DNA from 2 places in the Streptomyces sp. NBC_00984 genome. Region 2 is predicted to be linked to the other one. Evidence: riboswitches for the same ligand, from Rfam matches in the RefSeq annotation. Region 2 holds a riboswitch; the other holds the start of a gene.
What was found. Region 2 has a riboswitch for thiamine pyrophosphate ahead of thiC (phosphomethylpyrimidine synthase ThiC). Riboswitches for the same ligand answer to the same signal wherever they lie in the genome.

Region 1: linked by a shared signal. The riboswitch ahead of OG520_RS10720 (thiamine ABC transporter substrate binding subunit) and the one ahead of thiC (phosphomethylpyrimidine synthase ThiC) in region 2 are both predicted to bind thiamine pyrophosphate.

Annotation. Positions count from the first base shown of each region.
Region 1 covers NZ_CP108734.1:2,519,823-2,527,253, forward strand. The annotation lists gene OG520_RS10710 (ABC transporter ATP-binding protein) at 1-783, opposite strand, end outside; gene OG520_RS10715 (ABC transporter permease) at 786-2,399, opposite strand; gene OG520_RS10720 (thiamine ABC transporter substrate binding subunit) at 2,540-3,652, opposite strand; TPP riboswitch at 3,726-3,842, opposite strand; gene rlmN (23S rRNA (adenine(2503)-C(2))-methyltransferase RlmN) at 3,898-5,004, opposite strand; gene OG520_RS10730 (phosphatidate cytidylyltransferase) at 5,098-6,180, opposite strand; gene frr (ribosome recycling factor) at 6,180-6,737, opposite strand; gene pyrH (UMP kinase) at 6,915-7,431, opposite strand, start outside.
Region 2 covers NZ_CP108734.1:4,520,609-4,528,039, forward strand. The annotation lists gene OG520_RS20060 (LacI family DNA-binding transcriptional regulator) at 1-696, shown strand, start outside; gene OG520_RS20065 (metallophosphoesterase) at 870-1,928, shown strand; gene OG520_RS20070 (hypothetical protein) at 2,111-2,932, shown strand; gene thiC (phosphomethylpyrimidine synthase ThiC) at 3,016-4,791, opposite strand; TPP riboswitch at 4,784-4,917, opposite strand; gene OG520_RS20080 (YibE/F family protein) at 4,949-6,310, shown strand; gene OG520_RS20085 (SsgA family sporulation/cell division regulator) at 6,391-6,828, opposite strand; gene OG520_RS20090 (IclR family transcriptional regulator) at 6,930-7,431, opposite strand, start outside.

The sequences.
Region 1 (7,431 bases), 2.0 Mb from region 2:
CGGCGAGCCCTCGGGCACCGGCACCCTGCCCCACACCGTGTCGGCGACGGTGCCGGTCACCGTCGCCCCGACCACGTTGTCGAAGCCCAGGAACCGTGCGACGAAGGCGGAGGCGGGCCGCTGCCAGACCTCCAGCGGGGTGCCCGCCTGGGCGATCCGCCCGTCGCGCATCACCACCACACGGTCGGCCAGGGCGAACGCCTCGCCCTGGTCGTGCGTGACCGCCAGCACCGTCGTGCCCAACTGCCCGAAGAGCGTGCGCAGTTCGACGACGAGCCGCTCACGCAGACCGCGGTCGAGCTGGCCGAGCGGCTCGTCCAGCATCAGCAGCTTGGGCCGCGGGGCGAGGGCCCGCGCGAGGGCGACGCGCTGCTGCTCACCGCCGGACAGCGCGGCGACGGCGCGCCGTTCGGCGCCGGGCAGGCCCACCAGGTCGAGGAGTTCACCGACCCTGCGCTCCTGATCGCGGCGCGACACCCCGTGCATCCGCAGCCCGAACGCGACATTGGCGCCGACGTCCCGGTGCGGGAAGAGCTGGTGGTCCTGGAACATCAGGCCGAGACCGCGCCGGTGCACCGGCACCCCGGCCTGGTCCGCGCCGTCCAGCAGCACCCGGCCGCCGTCCGGCGGATGCAGCCCGGCGACCACCCGCAGCAGGGTGGACTTGCCGCTTCCGCTCGGCCCGAGCACACATACGATCTCGTGCTCGGCGACCTCCAGGTCCACCGCGTCCAGCGCCGCCCGCTCGCCGAAGCGAACCGTGGCCGATTCCAGTGTCAGCATCTCTAGAACTCCCCGGACCGGTCCGTGCGGATACGTTCGAGCAGCAGCAGCGAGACGGCGCAGACCACCATCAGGATGGTGCTGAGGGCCATCGCCTGGCCGTAGTTGAGCTCCCCGGCCCGCCCCAGCAGCCGGGCCACGGCGACCGGTAGCGTCGGGCGGTCGGGCCGTGCGATGAAGACCGTCGCGCCGAACTCACCGAGCGAGACGGCGAACGCGAAACCGGCCGCGACCAGCAACGCCCGTCGCACCAGCGGCAGATCGACCTCCCGCCAGGCCCGTAGCGGTGACGCCCCGAGCACCGCGGCCGCCTCCCTGAGCCGCCCGTCCACCGCGCGCAGGACGGGCAGCATGGTCCGTACGACGAAGGGCACACCGACCAGCGCCTGGGCGAGCGGCACCAGGATCCAGGAAGTCCGCAGATCCAGCGGCGGCTTGTCCAGGGTGATCAGGAAGCCGAAGCCAACGGTCACCGCGGACACCCCGAGCGGCAGCATCAGCAGCGCGTCGAAGCCGCGCACGAGCCGGCCGGCGCGCCGGGTCAGCGCCGCTGCGGCGAGCCCGCCGATGACCAGGGCGATGACCGTCGCGACCAGCGCGTACTGGAGGGAGTTCCAGATCGCTTCGAGCGGCGCGACCAGGAACGTACCGCCACCGGCGTCCACGGACGCCAGCGCGCGGTAGAAGTCGAAACCATGACCGCCGGCGGTGTCCAGCGAGCGCTCGACCAGTACCCCGAGCGGCAGCAGGATCAGCAGCAGGACGGTCAGCAGGACCCCGCAGAGCAGCGTCCACTGCCCGGCACCGCGCGGCCTGCGGGCGGTCCGAGCCGGGTCGACCAGTTTCAGCGCGGTCTCCCGGCGCCGTACGGTCCACGCGTGCACGGCGAGGATCGCGCCGACCGCGGCGAACTGCACCAGCGTCAGCACGGCGGCCGTCGGCAGGGCGAGCAGCTGCGCGGTCTGCCGGTAGATCTCCACCTCCAGCGTGGAGTACCCGGGACCGCCGAGGATCTGCACGACTCCGAAGGAGGTGAAGGTGAAGAGGAAGACCATCAGCGCGGCCGCGGCCACCGCGGGTGCGAGGGCCGGCAGGGTGACCCGCCGCCAGGCGGCGAACCGCCCCGCGCCCAGCACCCTGGCGGCCTCCTCCTGCCGGGGGTCGAGCTGGGCCCACAGCCCGCCGACCGTCCGTACGACCACCGCGTAGTTGAAGAAGACATGGGCGAGCAGAATCGCCCAGACGGTGGTGTCGAGCCGTACGCCCCAGAGTTCGTCGAGGAATCCACCGCGTCCCAGCAGCGCCAGGAAGGCCGTCCCCACGACCACGGTCGGCAGGACGAACGGCACCGTGACGACCGCCCGCAGCAGTTGTTTGCCGGGGAAGTCGAAGCGGGCGAAGACATAGGCGCCGGGCAGTGCGATCAGCAGGGTCAGCGCGGTCGAGGCGAGCGCCTGCCAGCTGGTGAACCAGAGGACGTCGCGGATGTCCGGCCGGGTCAGCACCTCGCCGATCCGGCCGAACTGCCAGACACCGTCCGCTTTCAGCCCACGGCCGACGATCGCGGCGACGGGGTAGGCGAAGAACAGCGCGAAGAACGCGACGGGCACGGCCATCAGGCCGAGCCGCACCGCGCTCGCGCGCCGGGCCTTCGCACGGGCCGACCGCGCGTGCACCGACCGGTCCCGAGGAGCCTTCCCGCCCTCGCCGTTCCCGCCGTTCCCGCTCGCGTCCGGTCCGCGTACGGGACTCTTCGTTACTTCACTACGAGCGAGGACCACGACTGGACCCACTGCTCACGGTTCTTGGCGATCAGGTCCGGGGCGACGGTCGTCGGCCGGTCCACCGTCGCGCCGAACTTCGTGAAGAGCTCCGGCAGCTTCGCGTCCTTGGCGACCGGATTCACGAACATGTTGAGCGGCATGTCCTCCTGGAACCTCTTGCTGATCAGGAAGTCCAGCAGGGCCTTGCCGCCCGCCTCGTTCTTCGCGCCCTTCAGCAGGCCCGCGAACTCGGTCTGGCGGAAGCAGGTCCCGGTGGCGACGCCGGTCGGCGCCTTCGCCGGCTGCGGCTTCGCGTACAGCACCTCGACGGGCGGGCTGGAGGCGTACGAGACGACGAGCGGCCGGTCGGCCTTGGCCTTCTTGCCGCCCGCGGAGCCGGAGAACTCCTCGTTGTACGCCTGCTCCCAGCCGTCGACGACCTTGACGCCGTTGCTCTCCAGCTTCTTCCAGTAGTCCTGGTAGCCCTTCTCCCCGTACGTGGCGATGGTGCCGAGGAGGAAGCCGAGGCCGGGCGACGAGGTCCCGGCGTTCTCGGTGACGAGAAGGTCCTTGTACGCGGGCTTCGCCAGGTCGTCGAAGGACTGCGGCGGCGCGAGCCTCTTGTCGGCGAAGTACTTCTTGTCGTAGTTGACGCAGATGTCGCCGGTGTCGATCGGGGTGACCCGGTGCCGGTCCGCGTCGAGCCGGGTGTCTGCCGCGACCCGGTCGATGCCCTTCGCCTCGTACGGCGTGAAGAGCCCGCTGTCGAGGGCGCGGGAGAGCAGCGTGTTGTCGACGCCGAAGAACACGTCGCCGCGCGGGGAGCCCTTGGTCAGGATCTCCTGGTTGAGCGCGACACCCGCGTCACCGCTCTTCAGCACCTTGACGGTGTAGCCGGTCTCCTTGGTGAACTCCTTCAGTACGTCCTTGGAGGCGTTGAAGGAGTCATGGCTGACGAGGGTCACGGTCTTGGAGCCCGAGCCCTTCGTGCCGCCGGAACCGGAGGCCGAGTCGTCGGAACTCCCGCACCCGGCGAGTGCGGTGGCGCCGAGTGCGGCGGCGACGGCCGATGCCGCGAGCTGCCTGGTCCTGCGCGTGGTGCTCATTGTGGATTCCTCCTGGGTTTTGGCCAGGAAGAGACGCGGCCCCACCCGCGAAAAGCGGGCAGGGCACAACAGCATGAGTTGATGACCGAACTTCCTACCCGGAATGACCCGGGCGAGGTTCAGAGGGTCTGCGGCCGACCTGTCCTCGGTGCCGCACTCTCAGCGCTGTGGCGCTCCCCTGTCGGAATATGAAGTTGATTTCAGGGCCAGGCTACACGGGCCTCGGCGCCTGTCCGGGAGTGGCCTCAGCGCTCGGCCGCCGCCAGCTGCCCGCAGGCCCCGTCGATCTCCTGGCCGCGGGTGTCCCGCACAGTCACCGGCACCCCGTGGGCCGCGATCGCCTCGACGAACGCCTTCTCGTCCTCGGGGCGCGAGGCGGTCCACTTGGAACCGGGCGTGGGGTTCAGCGGGATCAGGTTGACGTGGACCCGCTTGCCCTTGAGGAGCCGGCCGAGCCGGTCACCGCGCCACGCCTGGTCGTTGATGTCACGGATCAGCGCGTACTCGATGGAGATGCGGCGACCGGACTTCTCCGCGTACTCCCATGCGGCGTCCAGCACCTCGCCCACCTTCCACCGTGTGTTCACGGGAACGAGGGTGTCGCGCAGCTCGTCGTCCGGCGCGTGCAGCGAGACGGCGAGACGGCACTTGAAGCCTTCGTCCGCGAAGCGGAGCATCGCGGGCACCAGGCCCACGGTGGAGACGGTGATCCCGCGCTGCGAGAGCCCCAGCCCGTCCGGCTCGGGGTCGGTCAGCCGGCGGATCGCGCCGACCACCCTGTTGTAGTTGGCGAGCGGCTCGCCCATGCCCATGAAGACGATGTTGGAGAGCCGCGCCGGACCGCCGGGAACCTCCCCGTCGCGCAGCGCCCGCATCCCGTCGACGATCTGGTGGACGATCTCGGCGGTCGACAGATTGCGGTCGAGACCGGCCTGCCCCGTCGCGCAGAACGGGCAGTTCATCCCGCATCCCGCCTGAGAGGAGATGCACATCGTCACCCGCTCCGGGTAGCGCATCAGGACGGACTCGACGAGCGTCCCGTCGTGCAGCTTCCAGAGCGTCTTGCGGGTGGTGTCGTCGTCACAGCTGATGTGGCGGACCACCGACATCAGGTCGGGGAACATCGCCTCGGCGAGCTTGTCCCGCGATCCGGCCGGGATATTGGTCCACTCGGCCGGGTCGTGCGCGTACCGCGCGAAGTAATGCTGCGAGAGCTGCTGGGCGCGGAACGGCTTCTCGCCGATCGCGGCGACGGCTTCCTTGCGCTCGGCGGGCGTGAGGTCGGCGAGGTGCCGCGGCGGCTTCTTGGCTCCGCGGGGCGCGACGAAAGTGAGTTCTCCGGGCTTAGGCATGGTCCATCCAGTGTCGCAGACAGAACAGTGAGGGCCCGCCGTCCTGTGGACAGCGGGCCCTCACTCGTAAAATCCCAGGTCAGGGGCCTGACCTCAGCCGGAGCCGACGAACAGCACCAGCAGCAGCCAGACCACCGGGGCGGTCGGCAGCAGCGAGTCCAGCCGGTCCATGATGCCGCCGTGCCCCGGCAGCAGCGTGCCCATGTCCTTGATCCCGAGGTCCCGCTTGATCATCGACTCGCCCAGGTCACCGAGGGTGGCGCTGGCCGCGACCGCGAGCCCGAGCAGCAGCCCCTGCCACCAGGCACCGCCGTCGATCAGGAACTGCATGCACAGCGCTCCGGCGACCATCGCGAAGGCGACGGCCCCGAACAGGCCCTCCCGGGTCTTTCCGGGGCTGATGCGCGGCGCGAGCTTGTGCTTCCCGAAGCGCCAGCCGACGGCGTACGCGCCCGTGTCGCTGACCACGGTCAGCAGCAGGAAGGTGAGCACCCGCTGCGGCCCGTCGTCGGCGGTCAGGAGCATGGCGACGAACGTGGCGAGGAACGGTACGTAGAACGCCGCGAACACACCGGCCGTCACGTCCTTGAGGTAGCCCTCGGGCGGCTCGGTCATCCGCCAGACGAGCACCGCCAGCGCGGTCAGCGCCATCGCCGCCCAGGCGCCTTCGGCACCCTGCGCGTAACCGGCGACCACCATCGCCGCGCCACCCACCGCCAGCGGGATGAGCGGTGCCTTGATGCCCTTGCGCTCCTGGAGCCGGGAGGTCAGCTCCCACAGGCCCACGACGACGGCGACGGCGATCACACCGACGAAGACGGCCTTCACGATGAACAGCGAGGCAACGATGACGGCGCCGAGCCCCACACCGACCCCTATGGCAGCTCGCAGATCACGGCCCGCACGTTTCTTCTGCGGGGGCGGCGGCGCGGTGGACATGGGCTCCTGCGGCTTCTCGTCACGGAACAGGGGGCGGCCGCTCAGGCGTCCGGCCCCCTGGTCCCGGTCATCACGGTCGTCAGCGTCTCTACCGTCGGGATCGTCCGGCACGATGGGCATGGGCCGAGTCTGCTGGGCGTCATGCACATCGTAAGCAGGACCCGCCGGAGCAGCCCGCATCTCGGGCGCACTCCAATGGCCGGCTCCCTGCGGGGCGCCCCAGGAAGAGTCGTTCATCAGACTTCGAGCAGCTCGGCTTCCTTGTGCTTGAGCAGCTCGTCGACCTGCGCGACGTACTTCGCGGTGGTGTCGTCGAGCTCCTTCTCGGCGCGACGCACCTCGTCCTCGCCCGACTCCTTGTCCTTGACCAGCTTGTCGAGGGTCTCCTTGGCCTTGCGGCGCACGGCGCGGATGGAGATCTTGGAGTCCTCGGCCTTCGCCTTGGCGACCTTGATGTAGTCGCGACGGCGCTCCTCGGTGAGGTCCGGGAAGGTCACCCGGATGATATTGCCGTCGTTGCTCGGGTTGACGCCGAGGTCCGAGTCACGGATGGCCTGCTCGATGTTGCGCAGCGCGGTCTTGTCGAACGGCGTCACGACGGCCATGCGCGGCTCGGGCACCGAGAACGAGGCGAGCTGGTTGATCGGGGTCAGCGCGCCGTAGTAGTCGGCGACGATCTTGTTGAACATCGCCGGGTGCGCACGGCCGGTACGGATCGCGGCGAAGTCCTCTTTCGCGACGACGACGGCCTTCTCCATCTTCTCCTCGGCCTCGAGGAGGGTTTCTTCGATCACCACGTGCTCCTGCGTGTCTTGAGTGGGCCCGTCGTGCTCGGGCCCGGCGGGTCCTGCGTCGCGTCCTCACCTGCACGGTGTCCGACCGGCAGGCCGTTGTCCATCCTTCGGGGCCGGTCCCGGGGGTTTCCCCGGGGGCCGGACCTCCCCGCGGTACTCCGGGAAGGCCCCCGGTCCTCAGGCCCGGGTGCTCCGGTCACTCACGAGCGTGCCGATCTTCTCACCATTGACCGCGCGGGCGATATTGCCGGTGGCGGTCAGCTCGAAGACGAGGATCGGCAGGTCGTTGTCACGGCAGAGCGTGATGGCGGTGGCGTCGGCGACCTTGAGATCACGGGCGAGAACCTCGCTGTACTCGAGCGCGTCGAACTTCACCGCGTCGGGGTTGGTCTTCGGGTCGGAGTCGTAGACCCCGTCCACCCCGTTCTTGCCCATCAGAAGGCACTCTGCGTCGATCTCCAGGGCGCGCTGGGCGGCAGTGGTGTCGGTGGAGAAGTACGGCATCCCCATGCCGGCGCCGAAGATGACGACGCGGCCCTTCTCCAGGTGGCGCACGGCGCGCAGCGGGATGTACGGCTCCGCGACCTGCCCCATGGTGATGGCGGTCTGGACGCGGGAGTCGATGCCTTCCTTCTCCAGGAAGTCCTGGAGCGCCAGGCAGTTCATGACCGTGCCGAGCATGCCCATGTAGTCG
Region 2 (7,431 bases):
GACGGCACCGTCGTGATCGACCCCTCCGACCAGGACCCGGTCGTCACGGAACTCGTACGCCAGGGGCTGCCCGTCGTCTCGGACGGACGTCCGGCCGGCACCCTCCCGGTCACCGCCTGGGTCGACAACGACCACCGGGCCGCCGTGCTCGATCTGCTCGACCATCTCGCCGCTGCCGGAGCCCGCCGCATCGGCCTGCTCACCGGCACCACCACCGACACGTACACCCGCCTCTCCACCACCGCGTACCTCCACTGGTGCGAGCGCGTGGGACAGGACCCGGTGTACGAGTCGTACCCCGCCCACGACCCGTGCGCGGGCGCGGTCGCCGCCGACCGCCTGCTCGCCCGCCCTGACCGGCCCGACGCCGTCTACGGGCTCTTCGACCCCAACGGCACCGATCTGCTGGCGGCGGCCCGCCGGTACGGCCTGCGTGTCCCCGAGGACCTGCTGCTGGTCTGCTGCAGCGAGTCCACCGTGTACGCGACGACCGAGCCCCCCATCACCACCCTCTCGCTCAAGCCGCGCAGAATCGGCACGGCGGTCGTCCAGCTCCTGATCGACGCCATCGAGGGCGTGGATCAGGACGGACCGGTGGAGCAGGTCATACCGACCGAACTCATCGTGCGGACCTCCTCGCAACGCCGTCCACCCCGCACCACGGTCAGCGCACCCCGCTCTCCGGCAGGGGATTGATCAGGCGATTTCGGACCAATCGGCCGGTGAACCCGACGTGCGTCCGGATTCACCACCCCTGGTGCGTCACAGAGCACGATCCGCATTCCTATGATGGGCGCACGACACCGCGGACCACCCCGACCAGCAGGGCCCGTCAGGTGTACGGCGGCGCGACGGTGGTGGAGGGGTCGATGACACAGGGGGCCGGTCAGGAACCCGTGGTGCGGACTGCGACGTTGCGCGACTTCCGCGTACCGCCCTATGCCCAGAACCCGGTGCCGCCATCGGCACCGCACCCGGGCAATGCCGTCCCCGGTGCCGAGCCGCCGGAGGGGTACACCCCCACCGCGCGCGATCTTCCCGTGATCAACCGCGGTGACACCCTGCAGGTCGCGGCCGTCCCCGACCCCCGGCCCGTCCCGGACCAGGGCCTCGGACCGCTGTACGTCGTCGGCGACGTCCACGGCTATCTGGACGAGCTCCACGCCGCCCTCGCCGAACAGGGCCTCATCGACGCCGACGGCAAATGGTCGGCGGGCAATGCCCGGCTCTGGTTCCTCGGCGACTTCACCGACCGGGGCCCCGACGGCATCGGGGTCATCGACCTCGTGATGCGCCTGTCCGCCGAGGCCGCGGCCGCCGGCGGCTACTGCAAGGCCCTGATGGGCAATCACGAACTGCTGCTCCTCGGCGCGAAGCGGTTCAGCGACACCCCGGTCAACTCCGGCGCGGGCACCGCCACTTTCCAGGCGGCCTGGCTGCTCAACGGCGGCCAGAAGAACGACATGGAGCGGCTCCAGGACGTCCACCTCCAGTGGATGTCCCGGCTCGACGCGATCGTCGAGGAGGACGGGCATCTGCTGATGCACTCCGACACGACGGCCTACCTCGAATACGGCACCACCATCGAGGACGTCAACGACACCGTGCACGCCATCCTCACGCGTAACGACGCCGATGAGTGCTGGGACCTCTTCCGGAAGCTCACCAAGCGGTTCGCCTTCCGTGACGAGTCGGGTCCGCAGGCGGTCCGGGAGCTGATGTCGGCCTACGGCGGACAGCGCATCGTCCATGGCCACAGCCCCATTCCGTACCTCCTCGGAGAGGTCGGTTCGGAGGACGGCGAGGACGGCTCCGGCCCCGTGGTCGAAGGTCCGCACGTATACGCGGACGGGCTCGCCATCGCCATGGACGGCGGAGTGACCATGGCCGGAAAGCTGCTGGTCGTCCAACTGCCCCTGCATGACTGACGTTCTTCTGGGCAGACGCATCCACGAACCGACCACGCCGTCCACTGCGCCTATTTCCGGAAACCCCCTGTCACCCCGTGCCGTGGGCGCTCTACCATCGGCGTATCAGTAGCAGGCTCTCCTCCGTTTCCGCCCAACTGCCCGTTCCGAGCGGGCATTCAGGCCCTACGGAGCATCGGGGGATGCACATGAACAGCGCTCCGCACCTGCTGGCCGAGGACCGCCCCGAGTACGAGCGGATCCTCGACGACGCACTGCGCCATGCCCATGAACGGCCGGATCTGGCCGCGGTCGGCGAGCGGCTCAACGCCGTGCAGCTGCGCACCATGGCGCTGGACGCCACGGAGCTGATCACCTCGACGGCCGCCACCGAGTACAGGCACTATGTGCAGGCCCGCGAGGAACTGCGCGGCCCCGCGGAAGAGGCGGACCAGGACACGGGCCCCGGGTCCGACACCACCCGTCCGCATCAGTCGGGCGCCGGCGTAGGAGCCGTCGTCACGGTCCTGGCACCCGTGCTCGCCGGAACCGCCGCGTTCGTATTCCTGCTGGCGGGCTACCTGCTGAGGCTGCTCGACCCGCCGCCGTCCTTCGCCTCCGCCATGGTCTCCGCGGGCTGGTTCTTCGCGGCGGTCACGGCCGCCGCCATCCTGGTCGCCGCCGCCGGGCTGCTCATCACCGCGCTGCGCAACGGATCGACGTCGCAGCCCGTCGAGGACCCCGAGGAAGAATTGCCGGAGGACGTGGCACGGGCCAGAGAGGCGTGGCGCCACGCCCTGCTGGAGCGCGGCATACTGCCGTTCCTGCGGGACGCGCTCGCCGATCCCGGAGCCGCTCCCGCCTCCCGCACACCGCTCCGCTCGGCGAACCGCATCCCGAAGATCGGCTACAGCCGGCCGGACTTCTCCAGCCCGGACGACGGCCCGGCGGGCCCCCGCCCGACGTTCACCTCACCGGACTTCACCAGCCCCGACTTCGGCGGTCCCGAGCACGAACTGGACTGACCGGGCCCACACACCGGCCGGACGGCAGGAGCGGTCGCCCCGGAGACAGGAGTCCCCGGGGCGATACCTCCTCCCGGATACGGTCAGTCCGCAATCGGCAGATAGACCCGGTTGCCGGCCGCCGCGAACTCCTTGGACTTCTCCGCCATGCCCGCCTCGATCTCCGTCTGCGAACCGCCGTGCTCGCGCCGGATGTCCTGGGAGATCTTCATCGAACAGAACTTCGGACCGCACATCGAGCAGAAGTGCGCCGTCTTCGCCGGCTCGGCGGGCAGTGTCTCGTCGTGGAACTCCCGTGCGGTGTCCGGGTCGAGAGCCAGATTGAACTGGTCCTCCCAGCGGAACTCGAAACGGGCGTCGGAGAGGGCGTCGTCCCAGTCCTGCGCCCCCGGGTGCCCCTTGGCGAGGTCCGCCGCATGCGCCGCGATCTTGTAGGTGATGACGCCGGTCTTCACATCGTCCCGGTTGGGCAGGCCGAGGTGCTCCTTCGGCGTGACGTAGCAGAGCATCGCCGTCCCCCACCACGCGATCATCGCCGCGCCGATGCCCGAGGTGATGTGGTCGTACGCCGGAGCGACATCGGTGGTCAGCGGGCCGAGCGTGTAGAACGGCGCCTCCTCGCAGATCTCCTGCTGAAGGTCGATGTTCTCCTTGATCTTGTGCATCGGGACATGGCCCGGCCCCTCGATCATGGTCTGGACGCCGAACCGCTTGGCGACCGTGTTCAGCTCGCCGAGCGTGCGCAGTTCGGCGAACTGGGCCTCGTCATTGGCGTCGGCGATCGAGCCGGGACGCAGCCCGTCGCCCAGCGAGTACGTCACGTCGTAGGTCGCGAGGATCTCGCAGAGCTCCTCGAAGTGCTCGTACAGGAAGGACTCCTTGTGGTGCGCGAGGCACCACGCCGCCATGATCGAGCCGCCGCGGGAAACGATGCCGGTCTTGCGGCGGGCGGTCAGCGGTACGTACGGCAGGCGCACGCCGGCGTGGACCGTCATGTAGTCGACGCCCTGCTCGGCCTGTTCGATGACGGTGTCCTTGTAGATCTCCCACGTCAGTTCCTCCGCCCGGCCGTCGACCTTTTCAAGGGCCTGGTAGAGCGGAACCGTGCCGATCGGCACGGGTGAATTGCGCAGAACCCACTCACGGGTGGTGTGAATGTTGCGGCCGGTGGACAGATCCATGACGGTGTCGGCGCCCCAGCGCGTCGCCCACGTCATCTTCTCCACCTCCTCCTCGATGGAGGACGTCACCGCGGAGTTGCCGATGTTGGCATTGACCTTCACCAGGAACCGCTTGCCGATGATCATCGGCTCGATCTCGGGGTGGTTGACGTTGGCCGGCAGCACGGCCCGGCCGGCCGCGATCTCCTCGCGCACCACCTCGGGCTCGACGTTCTCCCGGATGGCCACGTACTCCATCTCCGGGGTGATCTCGCCCCGGCGGGCGTACGCGAGCTGGGTCACCGGCTGCCCGTCCCGGCTGCGGCGCGGCAGGCGCGGGCGGCCGGGGAAGACCGCGTCGAGGTTGCGCAGTCCACCGCGCGGCGAGGTGTGCTTGAGCCCGTCGTCCTCGGGGCGGGCGGGGCGGCCCGGATACTCCTCGGTGTCACCGCGGGCGACGATCCAGTTCTCCCGCAGCGGTGCGAGCCCGCGGCGGACATCGGTCTCGACGGTGGGATCGGTGTACGGCCCCGACGTGTCGTACAGCGTCACGTCCTTGCCGTTGGTGAGGTGCACCTGACGGACCGGCACCCGGAGGTCCGGGCGCGAGCCCTGGACGTACCCCTTGTGCCAGCCGATGGACTTCCCGGCCTCGTCGCTCTGGTTCGAGGCAGGCGTGCGTGCGTCCGCTGTGGTCATGAGACCTACTCCCTACGCCGGCATTACCCGGTAACAGGTTCGGCGGTCGGCGCAGCCTGTCCCGTACGGACGTACGGATATCAGCGCCCTCTCAGCCCGGTGCTCCGAGCTCCCGCGTGTGCAAAGGTTCCTCCACGCTAGCGCCCCGTCCGGCGTAATGAACAGAGGGCCCGTCCCTTCTTGCGATGATCGGCCGGTGACGTCCCTCGATATCGAGCATGAACCGCAGGGCCATCAGCACGGCCACTCGCACAGCCACGGCCCTGCCGCGCCCGTCTCCAAACATCTGCGCAAGGTCATCGCGGCCGTACTGATCCCGTTCGCCACCGCCGTCGTCGTCGGTCTGGTGGCGCTCTGGCCGGGTGGTGCGCCGCCGCACGAGCGGACCGGCGTCGGATTCGACCGGCAGACCCAGCAGGGAAAGGTGGTGAATGTCGACATGGTGGGCTGCAAGGACGTGAACGTGGTCCAGATGCCCGTCGGCGGGGACACCTCACCGCCCTCGGGAAGCGGAAAGGGACTGTGCAAGAAGTCCACGATCGAGGTGACGACCGGTCACGACAAGGGCCGGACCTTCACCGAGGTCGTCCCGCCGGACGCACCGCGCCAGTTGCGCGAGGGTCAGGGCGTGGTCGTGGCGTACGCCCCCGACGCGCCCCATGATCTGCAGTATTCGGTGACGGACGTGAACCGGAAGTTCCCGATGGCCCTGCTGGCCGGGATCTTCGCCCTGGTCGTGGTCGCGGTGGGCCGCATGCGCGGGGTGATGGCGCTGGTCGCGCTCGCCGTGTCCTTCGCCGTGCTGACCCTGTTCATCCTCCCGGCCATTCTCCAGGGCTCGAATCCGCTGCTCGTCGCGGTGGTCGGGGCCAGCGCGATCATGCTGATCGCGCTCTACACGTGCCACGGCCTGACCGCCCGCACCTCGGTCGCGGTGATCGGCACGCTGATCTCGCTGCTGCTGATCGGGCTGCTCGGATCGCTCTTCATCGGCTGGGCGAGCCTGACCGGCAACACCGACGACAACACCGGCCTCATCCACGGCCTGTACCCGCACATCGACATGAGCGGTCTGCTGCTGGCCGGTGTCATCATCGGTTCGCTCGGCGTCCTCGACGATGTGACCGTGACCCAGACATCGGCGGTCTGGGAACTGCACCAGGCGAACCCGACGTTGGGTGTGCGGGGCCTCTACCGGGCAGGCATCAGGATCGGACGGGACCACATCGCCTCGGTCGTCAATACGCTGGTGCTCGCCTACGCGGGCGCCGCAATGCCGTTGCTGCTGCTGTTCTCCATCGCGCAGAGCAGCGTGGGGACGGTGGCCAACAGCGAGCTGGTGGCGGAGGAGATCATACGAACGCTGGTCGGCTCGATCGGACTGGTCGCCTCGGTGCCGGTGACGACGGTGCTCGCTGCGCTGGTCGTCTCCGCGGACCGCACAGGGCTCGGCGCGGAAGCCGGAGCTTCGGCACCCGTACGGGCCGGGAAAGGCCGTCGTCGTAGGACGAAGCCTTGAACGTCTCCGTCAGGTGAACAATTCACCCATTCGGCAGGTACCGTGTTCGACCGGCGAGCCGGTCGGCGGCGCCGTTCTTGTCAGCCGGCGTTCTGTTCCTCGGCAAGGATCCGGCCCAGGGCGTCCTCCAGGTTGCCCTCGAAGTCACCCAGCGTGCACTCCTGCCCAAGCGGCACAAGCTTGTCGGTCCGGTCGAGAAACGCCACAAGTGGTGCCGTACCGGCCCTGAAGAGGGCCCGGTCCTCGCCGACCTGGAGCCGGATATGTACGTCGGAAAGCCCCTCGGGCTCGGTGGGTCCGATGTGCACATCACCGTCACCACTGGGGCTGTTGAGGCCGTCGAGCAGCAGCTCACGGCCGAATGCCCAGGTGACGGGGGCGTCACCGGGCAGATGGAAGGTCATCCGGATCGCATACGGATCGCAGACCTCGTACCGGAGCTCCACCGGGATCCGGAAAGAGAGCTCCTCGGAGACGAGGAAGCTCATCATGACCTCAGCTTGAACCGACTCGCGCATCGTTCAACCCCGCAGTAGATGAATCTGGCCAGGAATGATCCCCCGTGGCCCTATTGACGCCATCGTGGTGCACGCGATAGCAGATCACAAGGAGTGATTTTTCAGATACTGATAGAGAACACGAGCGAACGCAAGAGGTTGGCCACTTCGCCACGTAGTTGTTCGACTGCGGGGAGCAACCGGCTTTCCTGTTCCAAGGGTACGGAAATCGCCATCGCGGCGGCGGTGAATCCGGCTGTGATCGGGATGGCCGCACAGACCGTGCCCAAGGCGTATTCCTGCCGCTCGATGACGGGTTCCATCCGTTTCATCGAGCGCAGTCGTTCCAGGAGCGCCGCACGGTCCTTCACCGAGTAGCGGGTGAGCGGACGCACAGGGTGACGGTCCAGGTGGTCCTCGCGGGCCTTCTCGTCGAGTTGGCTCAGCAGACACTGGCCGATCGCGTGGGCATGCCCGGTCTCCCGGAAGGACGCCCACTCGTCGACGGCGGGGTTGGCGGGGGTGTCGGCGACCGCGATGAGTTCGATCTCGCCCTCGCGGTAGACGGCGCAGTACACCGGTGCGCCGATGATGTCGCGCCAGCGGCCGAGCGACTCGGCCATT